Agarilytica rhodophyticola: one gene and its partner. The protein of the gene in region 1 interacts with the protein of each later gene in a pairwise test. Links are inferred from orthologs where the notes say so. Each region holds a gene or a part of one and is shown on either strand. Other genes may lie near its edges.

Region 1 (7,564 bases):
CTGGAAATGCCGCTATTCTGCGTGGCGGTAGTGAGTCGATTCGTTCGAATCAGGCGATAGCCAAATGTATCAAGCAGGGCTTAAGCCATGCCGGTTTGCCAGAAGATGCTGTACAAGTTATTGAAACCACAGACCGGGCTGCAGTGGGCGAACTGATCACGATGTCCGAATATGTGGATGTAATTGTTCCTCGCGGTGGCAAAGGCCTTATTGAGAGAATAGCCAATGATGCGAAAGTCAACGTAATCAAACATTTAGATGGTATATGTCACGTTTATATTGATGCACAAGCAGATCTTGAAAAAGCCTTTGATATCGCTCTCAATAGTAAAACCCACCGTTACGGTGTATGTAATGCGATGGAAACCCTGCTAGTTGCAGATGCGATAGCGAAAGATATTCTTCCCCGTCTTGCCCAAGCTTATCAGGATAAAAGCGTTGAACTGCGTGGCTGTGAAAAAACCTGTAAGTTAGTCTCTGCTTTGCCTGCCTCTGAGGAAGACTGGCAGACAGAGTATCTCGCCCCTGTTTTATCTATTAAGGTTGTTGATGATATCGATGCTGCGATTGAGCATATTAATTGTTACAGCTCTCAACATACGGAGTCGATAGTCACTGAAAACTACACGTTGGCTAGGCGCTTTTTAACAGAAGTGGATTCCAGCTCGGTTATGATTAATGCCTCCACACGTTTTGCCGATGGCTTTCAATACGGCTTAGGCGCAGAGATTGGTATTTCCACTGATAAGATTCATGCCCGTGGCCCGGTTGGTCTCGATGGCTTAACGTCTCAAAAATGGGTGGTCTTGGGTAATGGTCAAATCCTAAGTTAATGTCCATACCGTTGCCTATTGTGGCGTTATACGGGGGAAGTTTTGATCCTGTGCATAACGCCCACCTATTCGTTATTCAAAGTGTTCTTGATATCCTAAAGCCCGAACAAATGCGGGTTTTGCCCTGTCGCTTACCCCCGCACAAGCAGGCTCTACAGGCGACTGAGCAAGACCGACTTCATATGTTACGAGCTGCTCTTGAAGATTTTCCCAATGTTGTAATTGATCAGCGAGAATTAAAAAGAGAAAAGTTATCTTACACTTATGACTCCATGCTGGAAATTCGTAAACAAGAAGGTAATGATTGCTGTCTATGCTTCGTGATCGGTTGGGATTCGTGGATAAGCTTTAGTACATGGTATCGTTGGCAGGATATACTTAAACTATGTAACTTGCTTGTTGTTAGGCGAGCTGGCATCGATATTGACGAGCAAGGTGAGCATAATAAATTGCTGGCATACTGTGCGCAAAATAGCGTTGCGGCCGCTGCTGTGAGGCATCATGCTTGCGGTAAAATAGTGATGCTTGATACAGAAGAACTAGACCTTGCTTCCAGCGCTATTCGCAAAAGAGTGGTTGCTGGGCAAAGTATTGATGATGACGTGCCCAGTAGGGTGGCGGCATATATTAAAAATAAACAGCTCTATATCTCGCGGCCAACAGACTCATAAATAGATTGGCGCAGATATTGAAGTGAAGATTTATAAGTAGTAAATAGATTTAGTGAGAATTACATGTCAGAAAACTTAAATGAGATTATTAAAAACGCAATAGAAGATTCAAAAGGGCAAGATGTCACCGAGCTGGATGTTACAGAACTTAGTGATGTGATGGATTGTTTGGTCATTGTTACCGGTACTTCAAGCCGTCATGTAAAATCCTTGGCTCAAAACATTGTCGAAGACACAAAAAAAGCTGGTATTCAGGCAATTGGTGTAGAAGGTATGGAGGATGGCGAGTGGACCTTGGTGGATTTTGGAGATACTGTGGTTCATGTGATGCAACAAAGCACTCGTGATTTTTACGAGTTAGAAAAGTTATGGACGATGGAGCCTCCATCGAGAAAGAATAATTCATAATCCTTAAGCTTCATCACTAAGGCAGGTGTTAGCGTTTGAAACTTTCGATAATAAGTGTTGGCAATAAAATGCCTGCATGGGTAGCGCAAGGCTATGATGAATATGCTAAGCGTTTACCTAGAGAATTGTGTCCTTCATTGATAGAACTTCCATTAGCACCCAGGTCGAAGACAAGCAACAGAGAAAAAATAAAAGCGCAAGAAGGAACACAAATTATTGCCGCTTTGTCTAAGAAAGCTCATGTCATCATGCTAGATGTTAAAGGGACGAGTTTATCCACCGAAAAATTGGCGACCAAGCTAGAAAATTGGCAAATGTCGGGGATACATGCAAATATAGTTATTGGTGGCCCGGATGGTTTATCAAAAGAGTGTCTAGGGCTTGCAGATGAGTCATGGTCTTTATCTGCATTAACCTTGCCCCACCCTCTCGTGCGGGTGGTTTTGATAGAACAACTTTATCGCGCTTGGACAATTACACAAAATCATCCATACCATAAGTAGCCTATGTATATTTGTGATCATAGGCGGTTAAGCGCCTGTGATATTGCTAACATCGCATAACTAATTTTATATAAATAACTGACGCGTTTATGAATTGGTCTGGTACCGAACATCATCGTTTTAAAGATCACCTCAATGAGGCGATACTGTTTTCCCGACGAATGATTTTGGCTTTGATCGCAGTGTTCCTACTGTTTGGTATTCTGGTCGCTCGCTTTTATTCTTTACAAGTGACCCAGCACGAAAGTTATTCCACTATTTCGGATAGAAATCGTATCCAAGTGAGGCCGGTAGCACCTAATAGAGGGCTTATTTTTGATCGCAAAGGAGAGTTGATTGCGGAAAATCGACCGAGCTTTACTTTGTCTGTCGTTCGCGAACGTGTAAGTAACCTCGATGAAACCATTGAGCAGTTATCGTCGCTGGTCTCCATCAGTGAGCAAGATAAAGAAAATTTTTATAAGTACCTCAAGCAGCGTCGCCGTCCATATGAGCCTGTGCCTTTGCGATATCGATTGACCGAGGAAGAAATTGCTATTCTTGCAGTGAACAAATTTGCTTTGAAAGGTGTGAAGGTAGATGCACAACTGGTTAGGCACTATCCCAAAGGCCCTTTGTTTGCCCATACTGTTGGTTATGTCGGGCGTATTAGTGAAAATGAGTTAGCTAAGTTCGACGAGCCGACTTTTGAGCGTTACGCGGGCACACATAGTATCGGCAAAATTGGTATCGAAAAGTTTTATGAGAGTGAGTTACTCGGTAGTGTTGGCTATGAATATATTGAAACCAACGCTCATGGCCGCAGCCTGCGTGTTATTGACGAAGAGCATTCAAATGCAGGCTCAGATTTGTATTTATTCCTAGATAGTGAAATCCAAGAGGCTGCCACCAAGGCCTTAGGCCAGCGCCGTGGTGCGGTGGTTGTCATTGAAGTAGAAACCGGTGGGGTGCTGGCCATGGTGAGCACTCCAAGTTTTGATCCTAATAGTTTTGTGACCGGTATTAGTGTAAAGGAATATCGTGCACTTAATGATTCAAAAGACTTGCCTTTATTTAACCGGACTATACAAGGGCAATATCCTCCTGGCTCCACCTTGAAACCAATGCTTGGTATGGGCGGCTTAGAATCCCAAATTATTCAGTTCAATACTCGAGTGAAAGATCCTGGCTATTACCAACTTGAAAATGACGAGCGCTTTTATCGTGAGTGGAAAAAAGGTGGTCACGGTGGCTCTGTGGATTTAAAACAGGCTATTGTTGAATCATGCGATATATTTTTCTACGACTTGGCTTTCCGAATGGGGGTTGATCGTATGCATGCTTTCGGACTGTATTTTGGCTTAGGCAGCGACACGGAGTTAGATATTACCAGTGAGCGTCATGGCCTCTGGCCTTCGCGGGCCTGGAAGAAAGCGACCAGGGGCTTAAGTTGGTATCCTGGAAATAGTCTCAACATGAGCATTGGCCAAGGGGATGTGCTGACAACCCCCTTACAACTTGCTGTGATGACAGCTACCTTGGCCTCTAAAGGCAAGCGTATTAAACCTCGCTTAGTGGCTAGCGTAGGGGAGAAACCTACTGAGCTGAAAGAAGAAAGCCATTATGAAGGCTATGACTTGAACTGGGACTTTATTCATAAGTCAATGGCCGATGTGGTGCATGGTATTCGCGGTACCGCCAATAGCTTGGGACGTAGCTTAGACTATAAAATTGCGGGCAAAACTGGCACTGCTCAGGTAGTGGGTATTGCACAGGGTGAAAAGTATGATGGCGGGGCATTAAAAGAAGCCTATCGTGATCACACCTTGTTTGTGGGTTTCGCGCCTGCCGATAAACCTAAAGTTGCTTTAGCGGTCATTGTTGAAAATGGTGAGCGTCATGGTAAAACCACTTTTCCTGTGGTCAAGGCGGTTTTCGATCAATACCTAAGCTCAGAACCGATGGAGTCAAAAGGGTTGGTTAGTCAATGAGTTCTTCCAATCAGGATTTTTTAAGGCGCTTGCCTGATTCAAAAGATCATTTTAGCCGTACCGAAAGCCTTTGGCGGCGCATGCATATTGATCCGATCTTACTATTATTACTACTGCTCATTACAGCTTATGGACTAACGGTTCTCTACAGTGCCAGCGGCGAAAGCCAGCGGTTAGTAACACGCCAGTTAGTTTTTTTTGGCGTGGCTTATTGTACGATGTTTGCTGTGGCACAAGTGGACCCTAGCCTGTTGCGACGCTGGAGTCCTTGGTTCTATGGCTTTGGGCTGATATTACTGGCTGCCGTGTTTTTTATTGGCGTTGGAGCTAAGGGCGCTCAGCGCTGGATCAGTTTGGGCTTCTTTCGCTTTCAGCCATCAGAGGTGTTAAAAATTGCGGTGCCGATTATGGTGGCGTCTTATATCTCGGCCCGAATGTTGCCCCCTAATTTAAAGCATACTTTTTGGTGTATTGTCATTATTGGCTTGCCTGCCTTTTTAATTCTTAAACAACCTGATCTCGGTACTTCTCTGTTAATTATTGCCTCGGGCATGATTGTAGTATTTCTAGCGGGTTTGCGTTGGCGTTATGTTTTTAGCAGTGTCTTTCTGGTGCTGTTAAGTGCATGGCCCATGTGGGAATTTGTCATGAAGGATTATCAAAAAAGACGAGTGCTTACCTTATTAAACCCCGAGGCTGATAGGCTTGGCGCAGGTTGGAATATTATTCAGTCGAAAACTGCCATTGGTTCTGGAGGGCTTGAAGGCAAGGGATGGTTAAAAGGAACACAATCACAATTAGACTTTTTGCCTGAAAGCCATACCGATTTTATTATTGCTGTACTTGCCGAAGAATTTGGTTTGCTAGGGGTTATCTGTTTAATTTCACTCTATGGCTTAACTATTGGTCGCGGCTTATTTATTGCTTGGACAGCACAGAATACTTTTAATAGGCTGTTAGCAGGGAGTATTACCTTGACTTTCTTTGTCTATATCTTCGTTAATATTGGTATGGTGGCAGGCCTGCTGCCGGTGGTCGGAGTTCCTTTACCCTTAGTAAGCCTGGGGGGAACATCAATTGTAACACTGATGACGGGCTTTGGTATTTTAATGGCTATTGCCACCGAAAAGAAAAAAGTGGCATCTGAATACTAGCTTGGCATAAGGTTGGGCCAACATGGGCTGAATGCCCATAGGAGCCTGAAAAAAAACCTGGGTTAGGTTGAGAGTTCTGCTAACTTTGATGTGCTTGCTGTTTTTTCACTTTAAGAGTCGATATATTCTGTGCTCTTCAATAACTAACTATTTAAATTGACAATGCGACTAAAAACTTTTTGTTCATCTTTTAAGGTTTCATTCATTAACAAACTATTACCCTTGGGGATATTGTTAGCTTCTTCAGTGCAGGCCGACTACTCCAAGCATCCTTTGGCTGAAAAGTTCGTTAACAAAATGGTGAATGAACATAAATTTGAACGCGAAGAAGTGCTTGGGCTTTTAAGCAAGGCAAAAAAACAACAATCTATTTTAGATGCGATCTCACGGCCGGCAGAGAAAACTAAAGAGTGGTTTGAATACCGCAAAATATTTATTCAGGAATCTCGCATTAATCAAGGTATCGAGTTTTGGCAGCAGCATAGTGAAGCAATTAAACGAGCATCTGAGACTTATGGTGTTGATCCAGAAGTTATTGTTGCCATTATTGGTGTGGAAACCCGCTATGGGCGCCACGCTGGTAGTTACAAAGTATTAGATGCCCTAGCAACGTTGGGCTTTGACTATCCTAAACGGGGTAAATTTTTCTTGAGTGAGCTTGAGCATTTTATGTTGCTTGCAAAAGAGCAGAAACAAGACCCTCTTGCACTTAAAGGCTCTTATGCTGGGGCTATGGGATATGGGCAGTTTATCCCTAGTAGCTTCCGCAATTTTGCAGTGGATTTTGATGGCGATGAAATTGCTGATATTTGGAATAATCCGACCGATGCCATTGGTAGTGTTGCTAACTATTTCAAAGCGCATAAATGGCAGTCGAAACAACCAGTGTTTACGCGTGCTCGGATTAAAAATGCTTACGATAATGATGTTTTGAATTCAAAGAAGCGCCCTAAGCATACTTTAGAAGAATTAAACCAGAAGGGCTTTGTGCCGGTTGATGACGGCTACGAAGCCAGCAAAAAAGCAGTGCCTTTGATGTTCATAGGCGATCATGGTAAAGAGTTTTGGATCGGTTTTGACAACTTCTATGTTATTACGCGATACAATAGAAGCCACATGTATGCATTAGCTGTTTGGCAATTGAGTCAAGAAATAAAACAGCGTTTGCCTGACAATAACAAAAATGGTACGGACAAACCCTTGGCTATGAGCCGTTAATTTCTCGACACTCAAAATAAGCTCAGGCGATGCCTGTTCTGAATGAATACCAATATAAGTACACCAAAAGCTTGAGTTGATATGAACCCCAGTCAGAAGAAAACGAATGTAAAACCCCCTTTTTTCTTAGATATAAGACTATTACTTTGTATCTTCTTTTTGTCTGGTTGTGAGGTTATGACTGTGAAAGACCCTGGTGTACAAACTCCACCTCCTAAAGATGAGGAGAAAGACAGCGGCCCTAAGCGCCCCGTGGATGTTTCTCATATACCAGAACCTGTTCCACGTGAAGAATTAAGGACGATTGCAGGTAATGTCAGTCCTTATAAAGTATTGGGTCGTACTTATCGGGTTATCAAAGACCCCTCAAACTATAAGGCGCGCGGTGTTGCTTCTTGGTATGGAAAAAAGTTTCATGGGCGCAAAACTTCTAATGGAGAGTTATACAATATGTATGGTATGACGGCGGCCCATAAGACCTTACCTATTCCAAGTTATGTCAAAGTCACTAACCTTAAAAATAAAAAGAGTGTCGTGGTTAGAGTTAATGATAGAGGACCTTTCCACGGTGATCGTATTATTGACTTAACCTATACGGCCGCCAAGAAACTTGGCTATCAAAAAGGCGGCACCGCTGAAGTTCTCGTTGAGTATATCGATCCTAAGCAGTATCAAGCAGGTAAAAAAGCAGCTAGTGCTCCAGCTGCTTCGGGTGAACCTAAGGCTCCAGCGCCTGTCCATTCGGCGGGCTACGCATTGCCTGCTAATACCTTTTTGCAGCTAGGTGCGTTTAGTAAAGCCGCGTCG
Region 2 (7,999 bases), 740 kb from region 1 along the record:
CTCGTTTAATAGAAAAATCATGTAGAGTTACAATACGAGGCATGCCGGCGATGCCACTGACAAATGCTCCGAACTCGTGATAACCGCCGGTGACATTAATTTTAATAGGCAGCTCAATATGGAACTCTGTCTGAATCTCTTTTTCTGGCTTTATACCTTCGATATCTAGGCGCGCTTCTACTGCTTTATCATCGATATCTTCTAACAGGCCAGGAACCTCGATATTACTTGGCAGTCTTGATACCAACACATTTAGCGTGCCTGACATTTCTTCCATTTGCTGGCGATAGCGGTCTAAATTTGCCGCCTCATAAGCTTTAGACTCGAAAGAGCGTCGCAGTTGAGTTTCTTTACTTTTAGCTGCTTCAAGCACGGTATTTTTATCTTTTACGATAAAAAAATGACAAGCGAATAAAATTGCACCGCAAGCTAGTAAGCAGACAAAAATTCTTGCAGGCAACGGCCAAACACCGATGCGCTCCCAATCAATATCATTAACATCAAAATTCTGAAGTTGCTCAATATACTTGTTTAAATCAGCCATCAGTTTCCTCCGAGGTTTCAGGAAGTACGGCTTTTAGATCTAAAGAAAATACTCGTGCCTGCTCACCGATATTAGGCGATGAAGATGTCGACAATAAGTTGGTATTTGAAAACCAATCAGAGTCATCGAGCTGGCGCATAAAAGCTGATAAGCGATTATTGGATTCACTAACGCCGACAACCGAAAACACATCACCTTTTCTTTCAACTTCAGTAATATAAACACCGTCGGGAACTGCTTTAGCAAACTCATCAAAGTAGTGAACAATGATAGAGCGTTTACCCTCCAGATCCTGAATAACATTCATCCTATCCAGTAGCTCTTGCCTTTCCTTTTTTAAGTTCTTAATTTCTTCAACTTGCTTGGCAAGTATATCTATTTCACTTTGCAAAATATTATTGCGGGAATTTTGCGAAGCTATAGCATTATCGACAGAATTCACCCAAACATAACCAATCAACAAAGCTAGGATGCACACCCCTGCAAGATGGGTTAGAAATTCTTTCTTCTTTTCCTGTCGGAGTTCTTCCCGCCAGGGAAGTAAGTTAATTTGAGCCATACTATTCGAAGCTCCTTAAGGCTAACCCTGTCGCAATCATGAGCGAGGGAGAGTCATTAGCCAACATGGCTGCGTTAACACGCGATGAAATTGACATATTTGCAAAGGGATTAGCAACCGTTACCGATGTCCCCAATTTCTCTTCGATCAAACCAGATAAACCTTCAAGCGAAGCGACACCGCCGGCTAACACAATATGATCCACATCATTGTATTGGCTTGATGAAAAGAAAAATTGTAAAGATCTTGTTACTTGTTGCACCACTGCATCTTTAAATGGCTCAAGCACCTCTGGCTCATAATCGTCAGGTAGGCCGCCTTGTTTTTTTGCCAAGCCAGCTTCCTCCGCAGACAAACCATAACGCCGCTGAATTTCTTCTGTTAGTTGTTTGCCACCAAATAATTGTTCACGAGTATAGATAGTTTTGCCGTCTATAAGCACACTTAGCGTTGTCATTGTCGCACCAATATCAACCACGGCGACAATCTGCTCTTCTTGATCCTCAAATTGCTCTTGCACGAGGGCGAAGGCTCGCTCTAGGGTATAGGCTTCCACATCCACAACTTTTGGAGAAAGATCAGCCATTTCCAAAATACTTGCTCGGGTGTCGACGTTCTCTCTTCGACAAGCAGCGAGCAATACCTCTACTTGATCCGGATTTTTGTCAGAGACGCCTTGGATGTCAAAGTCGATGGCCACTTCTTCCAATGGGTAAGGGATATACTGATCCGCCTCCAAAGAAATCTGCAATTCCATCGCCTCTTCGTTGAGATCGCCAGGCATTTCAATTAATTTAGTAATCACTGACGAACCTGCTACGGCTACCGCAGAATCTTTAAGCTTTGTGCGAGATGATTGCACCACAGACTTAACGACCTGTGCGACAACTTCAGGGTCATTGATGTTTTTTTCCACAACCGCATTGGCTGGCAGCGGCTTGACCGCATAGTTTTCAACGCGATAACTGTCGCCTTGGCGACTTATTTCAAGCATCTTTACGGAAGTTGAACTGATATCCAATCCAAGCATCGGCTTTTGTTTTTTATTGAGAATATCTAGGAGGCCCATTTTTCTATCTATTTCCGTCACTTAGCTTATGTTTATGTTATAGCACTTTAAGTGTAGCCTGCAACACATCTACACGTATGTAAAGTGTGAAAAAGATCTTATAATGGCGATTATTGTTTTAAATCGCTTAAATGAACATTTCGCATATTCGAAATGTAACTAAAAAAAACTTTATTAATTTCTTCTGTACTACATGAAACTTAAAAAAACGCTATTCATTGTAACTTTCTTAGTATCATTATTCGGCTTAGGTTCAGCATTCATGGTACTTGCAGGCTTTTATCTATATTTGAGCCCAACTTTACCATCGGTTGAATCGATTCGTGACTACCGACTACAAACGCCATTGCGAGTTTATACGGCCGACAAAAAATTAATTCTAGAATTTGGCGAAAAAAGGCGCCATCCCATCCAATATCACGATATACCTCAAAATTTTATCAACGCACTCATTGCAGCAGAAGATGACGATTTTTATACACACAATGGAGTGTCAATACGCGGGTTACTCAGAGCCGCCGTCCACTTAATTACAACGGGACGCAAAGGCCCTGGCGGCAGCACACTAACCATGCAGCTCACAAGGCATATATTTCTATCACTTAAGCAAACATTCTCGCGAAAATTCAACGAAATTCTTCTGGCGCTTCGCCTTGAGAAAGAACTTACCAAAGAAGAAATACTAGAAATGTACGTCAACCTAATGTTTTTAGGTAAGCGTGCATACGGCATCGAAGCCGCCGCTGAAGTTTACTACGGTAAAACAGTACGCGAGCTAAGTTTAGCTCAACATGCCATGCTAGTGGGTGTATTTAAGGGACCTTCCACACAAAACCCTATAGCCAATCCCGAAAAAGCGCTACGAAGGCGCAATTATGTACTTTCACGTATGCGAAAGCTTGACTATATCTCGCAAGAAGATTACCAAGCCGCAGTTGACGAGCCAGTTACGGCTTCTCATCACAGCTATAAGATCGAAGTGGAAGCACCATATGTCGCTGAGATGGCACGCAAGAAGATTTTCGAGATGTTTGGACCTGAAGCATACACCAACGGCTACAAGGTATTTACAACAGTTAAAAGTGATTTACAGACTCGAGCACAAACATCTATTGTCTCCGGTCTACTAACTTACGATAACCGTCATGGCTATCGCGGCTCTGAAAGGCAATTTGATATCGCCGATGCCCCCCTTGTGGACGACAATGTGATTGTCGAAGAAGCTGAAGATAGTGACAGACTTATCGCTGCAGCAATAGGTAATAATCCTAAGCAAGGAGAAGATCAGGATGAGAGTGTTGAAAGTCAAGAAGCAAGCAGCGCAATTCCAAAAGAACAACGGGATTACACAGCATGGTTGAAAACACTAAAGTCTATACCAGATTATGGTGGATTAGTGCCCGCTGTAGTCACTCAAGTGGCCGATCAAACTATTACCGTGTTGTTAAAAGACGCACAGTTTTTGACCTTAACATGGGAACAGGGTCTGGCCAAAGCACGCCCTTACGTGTCGGAAAATATCCTTGGTGCAAAACCCGAGACAGCCAATGATGTGGCACAAGTCGGTGATGTTATTCGGCTCCAACAAGTACAAGATAAAGATGAGCAACATAGCTGGAGATTAAGTCAGTTACCGGCAGCGCAGGCCTCACTGGTCTCCTTATCACCTGAGAACGGTGCCATTCTGGCGCTAGTTGGGGGCTTTGATTTTAATTACAGTAAATTTAACCGAGCGATACAGGCGGAGAGACAGCCTGGCTCCAACTTCAAACCCTTTATTTACACAGCAGCTCTAGAAAACGGGCTTACCGCAGCTACATTAATAAATGATGCGCCCATCGTATTTGATGATAATCAGTTAGAAGCAACCTGGCGACCAGAAAACTCCAGTGGCAAATTTTATGGGCCGACGCGTTTGCGTACCGCGTTGTATCGCTCCCGCAACCTAGTATCCATACGTGTCCTTCAGCGCATTGGAGTTAAAAATGCTATCGAAAGCCTTGAACGCTTCGGCTTTAACCCTGATGAATTGCCTAAGGATCTATCGTTAGCACTGGGCACTCATGCCTTACCCCCTATTGAAGTGGCTAGCGGTTACGCATCATTTGCCAATGGCGGCTATAAAGTCGACCCCTATCTTGTCCAGAGCATAGAAGACGCTGATGGCGAAGTGGTGTTTGAGGCTGCACCTGCAACAGTATGCCGTACCTGCGACGAACCTATATCTCAACTTGAGGAAGCCGAAGATGGGATAGAAAGTTCTAATAACCCTCTGATGGCAGCATTGATCAAGTCAGAACTTGAAGTTCAAGTAGCAGATAGTGAACAAGAAGAAGTTATGGAAGTGGCCGAAGCTGAATACGATATTGACGAAGATATATTCGATTTAAGCTTTGAAACTAAGCGCTTACTCCGGATCTTAACCCCTGAAGATTACCCCAAAGCACCCAAAATCATCGATGATCAAATAGTCTACATCATCGACTCAATGCTAAAAGATGTGGTCAAGCGTGGCACAGCATATAAAGCTGGGCAAAAGTTTAAGCGCCCGGATCTTGCCGGTAAGACAGGTACAACTAACGGTCCTTTAGACGCTTGGTTTTCTGGGTATCACCCGAACATCGTTACTACAGCTTGGGTCGGATTTGATCAAAACCTTCCTCTTGGCAATGCAGAATTTGGAGGTACTGCTGCACTACCGATTTGGATGGATTTTATGGAGTTAGCCCTTGCTGACGAGCCTATTGTCAATCGAGTGCAACCTAATGGTGTTGTATCTGTGAGAATTGACCCGGAGACAGGGCAGAGAGCCAGAGCAGGCGACCCTGATGCCATATTTGAAATCTTTCGTAAGGATTATGTACCAGCAGTGGGTGCAGCAGAAGAATCGGATCCGTGGAAATCAGAAGAGAATATTAACGAAGAGTTATTCTAGAAATTTAGGCTCAAGACAGACATGGATGTCTGTGGACAATATTCAAGTTTAAAAGAGAAAAGAAAGTAAGAATTTCTAGGAAGGGTTTTGTCTTTTATACCTATATATAATGGCTGAAAGCTGCTGTCAGCCGTTAAAATATTAGCAAAATTGTGTTTACCCTAAGTATTTTAACGGCGACCCAATAACAACGACGTTGAAGCCGCTGTTAACACAATACTACTTAGAAGCGCGACGAGTAAAACGCTTATTGAAGCGATCGATACGACCACCACTATCTAAAACTTTCTGCTTACCAGTGTAGAAAGGATGGCAGTTTGAACACACGTCGATATGAATATCTTTCGCCAAGGTCGAACGAGTTTCAATGGTATTACCACAACTACAGCGAGCTGTGATCATGCTATATTTAGGTTGGATATCTTCTTGCATAATATTGCCTTATTTTCTCTTTGTGTATCGCCACCCGATCTAGTAAGAACCTATTAGTTAGAATAGGTTGTGCCGAGCACCATACACCATTAATGTATCGGCCTGTAAAAACAGAGGCGGCATACTAGTCATAAACACTGACTAGTGCAAGCTCTGACAACAAACATAGCTGTTTTTTCCATCAAGGGCATGAATCAAAAGCATCTCGAATGTCATTATTTCTAGAAGTAGCACTCCCAGTTCCACTACGAGACCACTATACCTACGCCTTTGAGGCCAAAGCCTCAGAGTCTTTAATCATGCATGATGATCAGCAAGAAGAGCTAAAACAAGAGGCGAAACAAAGGGCAAAATCCCCGCAAATAGGTAGCAGGGTTGTAGTGCCATTTCGTTCGCGAGAGCTAATCGGCATAGTCACTAGTGTGTCAGAGCACTGCCAATATGACACTTCAAAGATCAAACCCATTATCCGATTGCTTGACCAAGAAGCATTTATTCCCAGCGAATTACTACTCCTGTGTCAGTGGGGAGCCAAATACTACCATCATCCACTAGGTGAAGTTATTCAAGCCGTTATTCCCCTGCGCTATAGAGAAGGTAAGGAGTACGAAGCGGACGAAGTTTACACCCACACACCAGAAGGCAAAGGCCTGCCATTCGAAGCTCTAAAACGTGCCAAAAAGCAGCAAGAGATTCATCAATATCTACTTGAGCACACCTACATCAGCCCACAAGAACTGAAATCCAGAGACTTCTCAAGCAATGCAATTAAAGGGCTTATCGACAAGGGGCTTGTACAACAAACTGCGCTGACAACATCCACTGAGATAGAGGCTAACAAGGACTTATTAAAGGAAGAACCAAGGACACTGACAGATGAGCAAAACATAGCACTGCAGCAGATTCGCTACCACACTTACAATTGTTACCTGGTTGAAGGGGCAACAGGCAGTGGTAAAACAGAGCTCTATATGCACATTGTTGCTCGTGTCTTACAAGCCAAACAGCAAGTATTGGTATTAATTCCAGAAATAGGATTGAGCCCGCAAACAGTAAAGCGTTTTCGGGCACGTTTTAACGTCAATATTGTTGAACTTCACTCTAATGTTTCCGAAGCAGCAAGAGCTCGGAACTGGTGGCAAGCAAAAAGCGGACAGGCACAAATTGTTATTGGTACTCGTCTCGCCTCTTTGACACCATTCAAAAACCTCGGAGCGATCATTGTCGATGAAGAGCACGATAGATCATACAAGCAACAAGATGGTTTTAAATACTCAGCCAGAGACTTGTCAGTTTTTAGGGCACACACGCTCAAGATTCCCATTATTCTAGGCTCGGCGACACCATCACTTGAAAGTCTGCACAATGCCGAAAGTCAGCGCTACCAAAAGCTAGTTCTCAGTCTAAGAGCTGGTGGCGCGAAGATGCCTGAAATAAAAACCACTGACCTGCGACAAGCGAATCTAGTAGCGGGGCTCAGCCAGAATAGTCTGCATCAACTAAAGCAAACCTTGGAAAACCATCAACAAGTTTTAGTTTTTGTTAATCGCAGAGGATATGCGCCAGCCCTACTTTGCCACAACTGCGGCTGGTCGGCACAATGCTCTTCATGCGACATGAGGATGACTCTCCATAATTCCCCCAGACATTTGCGTTGTCATTATTGTGATCGCAGCACTCGAGTCCCTATATCATGTCCTTCCTGCAAAAGTAAGAGCTTACAAACATCCGGCTATGGAACAGAGCAGATAGAACAAATACTGGCAGCGCAGTTTCCCAACGTTCCTGTTGTAAGGATTGATAGGGACTCAACTCGCACAAAACAAAGCATGGAGAAAAAACTGTTAGTGGGAGAATCTGCGCAGGCCTGTATTTTTGTCGGCACCCAAATGCTAGCCAAGGGACATCATCTACCCCATCTTACTTTGGTGATTGTCGCCGATACCGATCAAGGGCTGCTAAGTCCCGACTTTCGCACACTCGAACATATGGGGCAATTAATTACACAAGTTTCTGGCCGTGCAGGCAGAGGCGAGAATGCGGGCACAGTACTGCTGCAGACACACAGGCCCGATCATCCCATGCTGCAAATCTTAATAGAGCAAGGTTATGCCGTTTTTGCACGAGAATTATTGACCCAGCGCTACCAATCAAATCTACCGCCATTTTGGCATATGGCCGCTTTTCGCTCAGAGAGCAAGCGAGCTGATAACAGCCTACGGTTACTTGAACAAATTGCGCAGATATTGCAACGCCTCAGTCATGGAGTAGATAATATCGCAATTCTAGGCCCCCACGCCGCAGCAGTAGAAAAAATTAACGAACGCTACCGGTTCGTCTTGCAGATCAAGTCGGCGTCGAGAAATAATTTACAAAGAGTATTAAGTGAAGCTGTGAAGGAAATAGACCAACTAGCAATGAGTAAGCGTGCTCGTTGGTCTATTGATGTAAATCCGGTAG

What was found.
Region 2: the proteins of mrdA (region 1) and BVC89_RS06000 interact in binary tests that used the Escherichia coli proteins (3 or more experiments, as listed by UniProt). The link is inferred for Agarilytica rhodophyticola from one-to-one orthologs.

What each region holds. Positions count from the first base shown.
Region 1 is NZ_CP020038.1:658,785-666,348, forward strand. Bases 2,041-4,944 are described here. They hold mrdA (penicillin-binding protein 2), read left to right. Parts: upstream 2,041-2,504; coding sequence 2,505-4,385; downstream 4,386-4,944. Other genes in these bases: rlmH (23S rRNA (pseudouridine(1915)-N(3))-methyltransferase RlmH), read left to right, coding at 2,041-2,415; rodA (rod shape-determining protein RodA), read left to right, coding at 4,382-4,944. Also shown: BVC89_RS02790 (glutamate-5-semialdehyde dehydrogenase), read left to right, coding at 1-833; nadD (nicotinate-nucleotide adenylyltransferase), read left to right, coding at 833-1,504; rsfS (ribosome silencing factor), read left to right, coding at 1,568-1,912; more of rlmH, read left to right, coding at 1,948-2,040; more of rodA, read left to right, coding at 4,945-5,539; mltB (lytic murein transglycosylase B), read left to right, coding at 5,702-6,757; BVC89_RS02825 (septal ring lytic transglycosylase RlpA family protein), read left to right, coding at 6,935-7,564. UniProt on the Escherichia coli protein: Catalyzes cross-linking of the peptidoglycan cell wall. Responsible for the determination of the rod shape of the cell. Is probably required for lateral peptidoglycan synthesis and maintenance of the correct diameter during lateral and centripetal growth.
Region 2 is NZ_CP020038.1:1,401,534-1,409,532, reverse strand. What follows is about bases 1,969-5,307. They hold BVC89_RS06000 (penicillin-binding protein 1A), read left to right. Parts: upstream 1,969-2,365; coding sequence 2,366-5,107; downstream 5,108-5,307. Other genes in these bases: BVC89_RS06005 (pilus assembly protein PilM), read right to left, coding at 1,969-2,172. In the rest of the region: BVC89_RS06015 (type IV pilus inner membrane component PilO), read right to left, coding at 1-544; BVC89_RS06010 (PilN domain-containing protein), read right to left, coding at 537-1,103; more of BVC89_RS06005, read right to left, coding at 1,105-1,968; rpmE (50S ribosomal protein L31), read right to left, coding at 5,327-5,539; BVC89_RS05990 (primosomal protein N'), read left to right, coding at 5,749-7,999. UniProt on the Escherichia coli protein: Cell wall formation. Synthesis of cross-linked peptidoglycan from the lipid intermediates.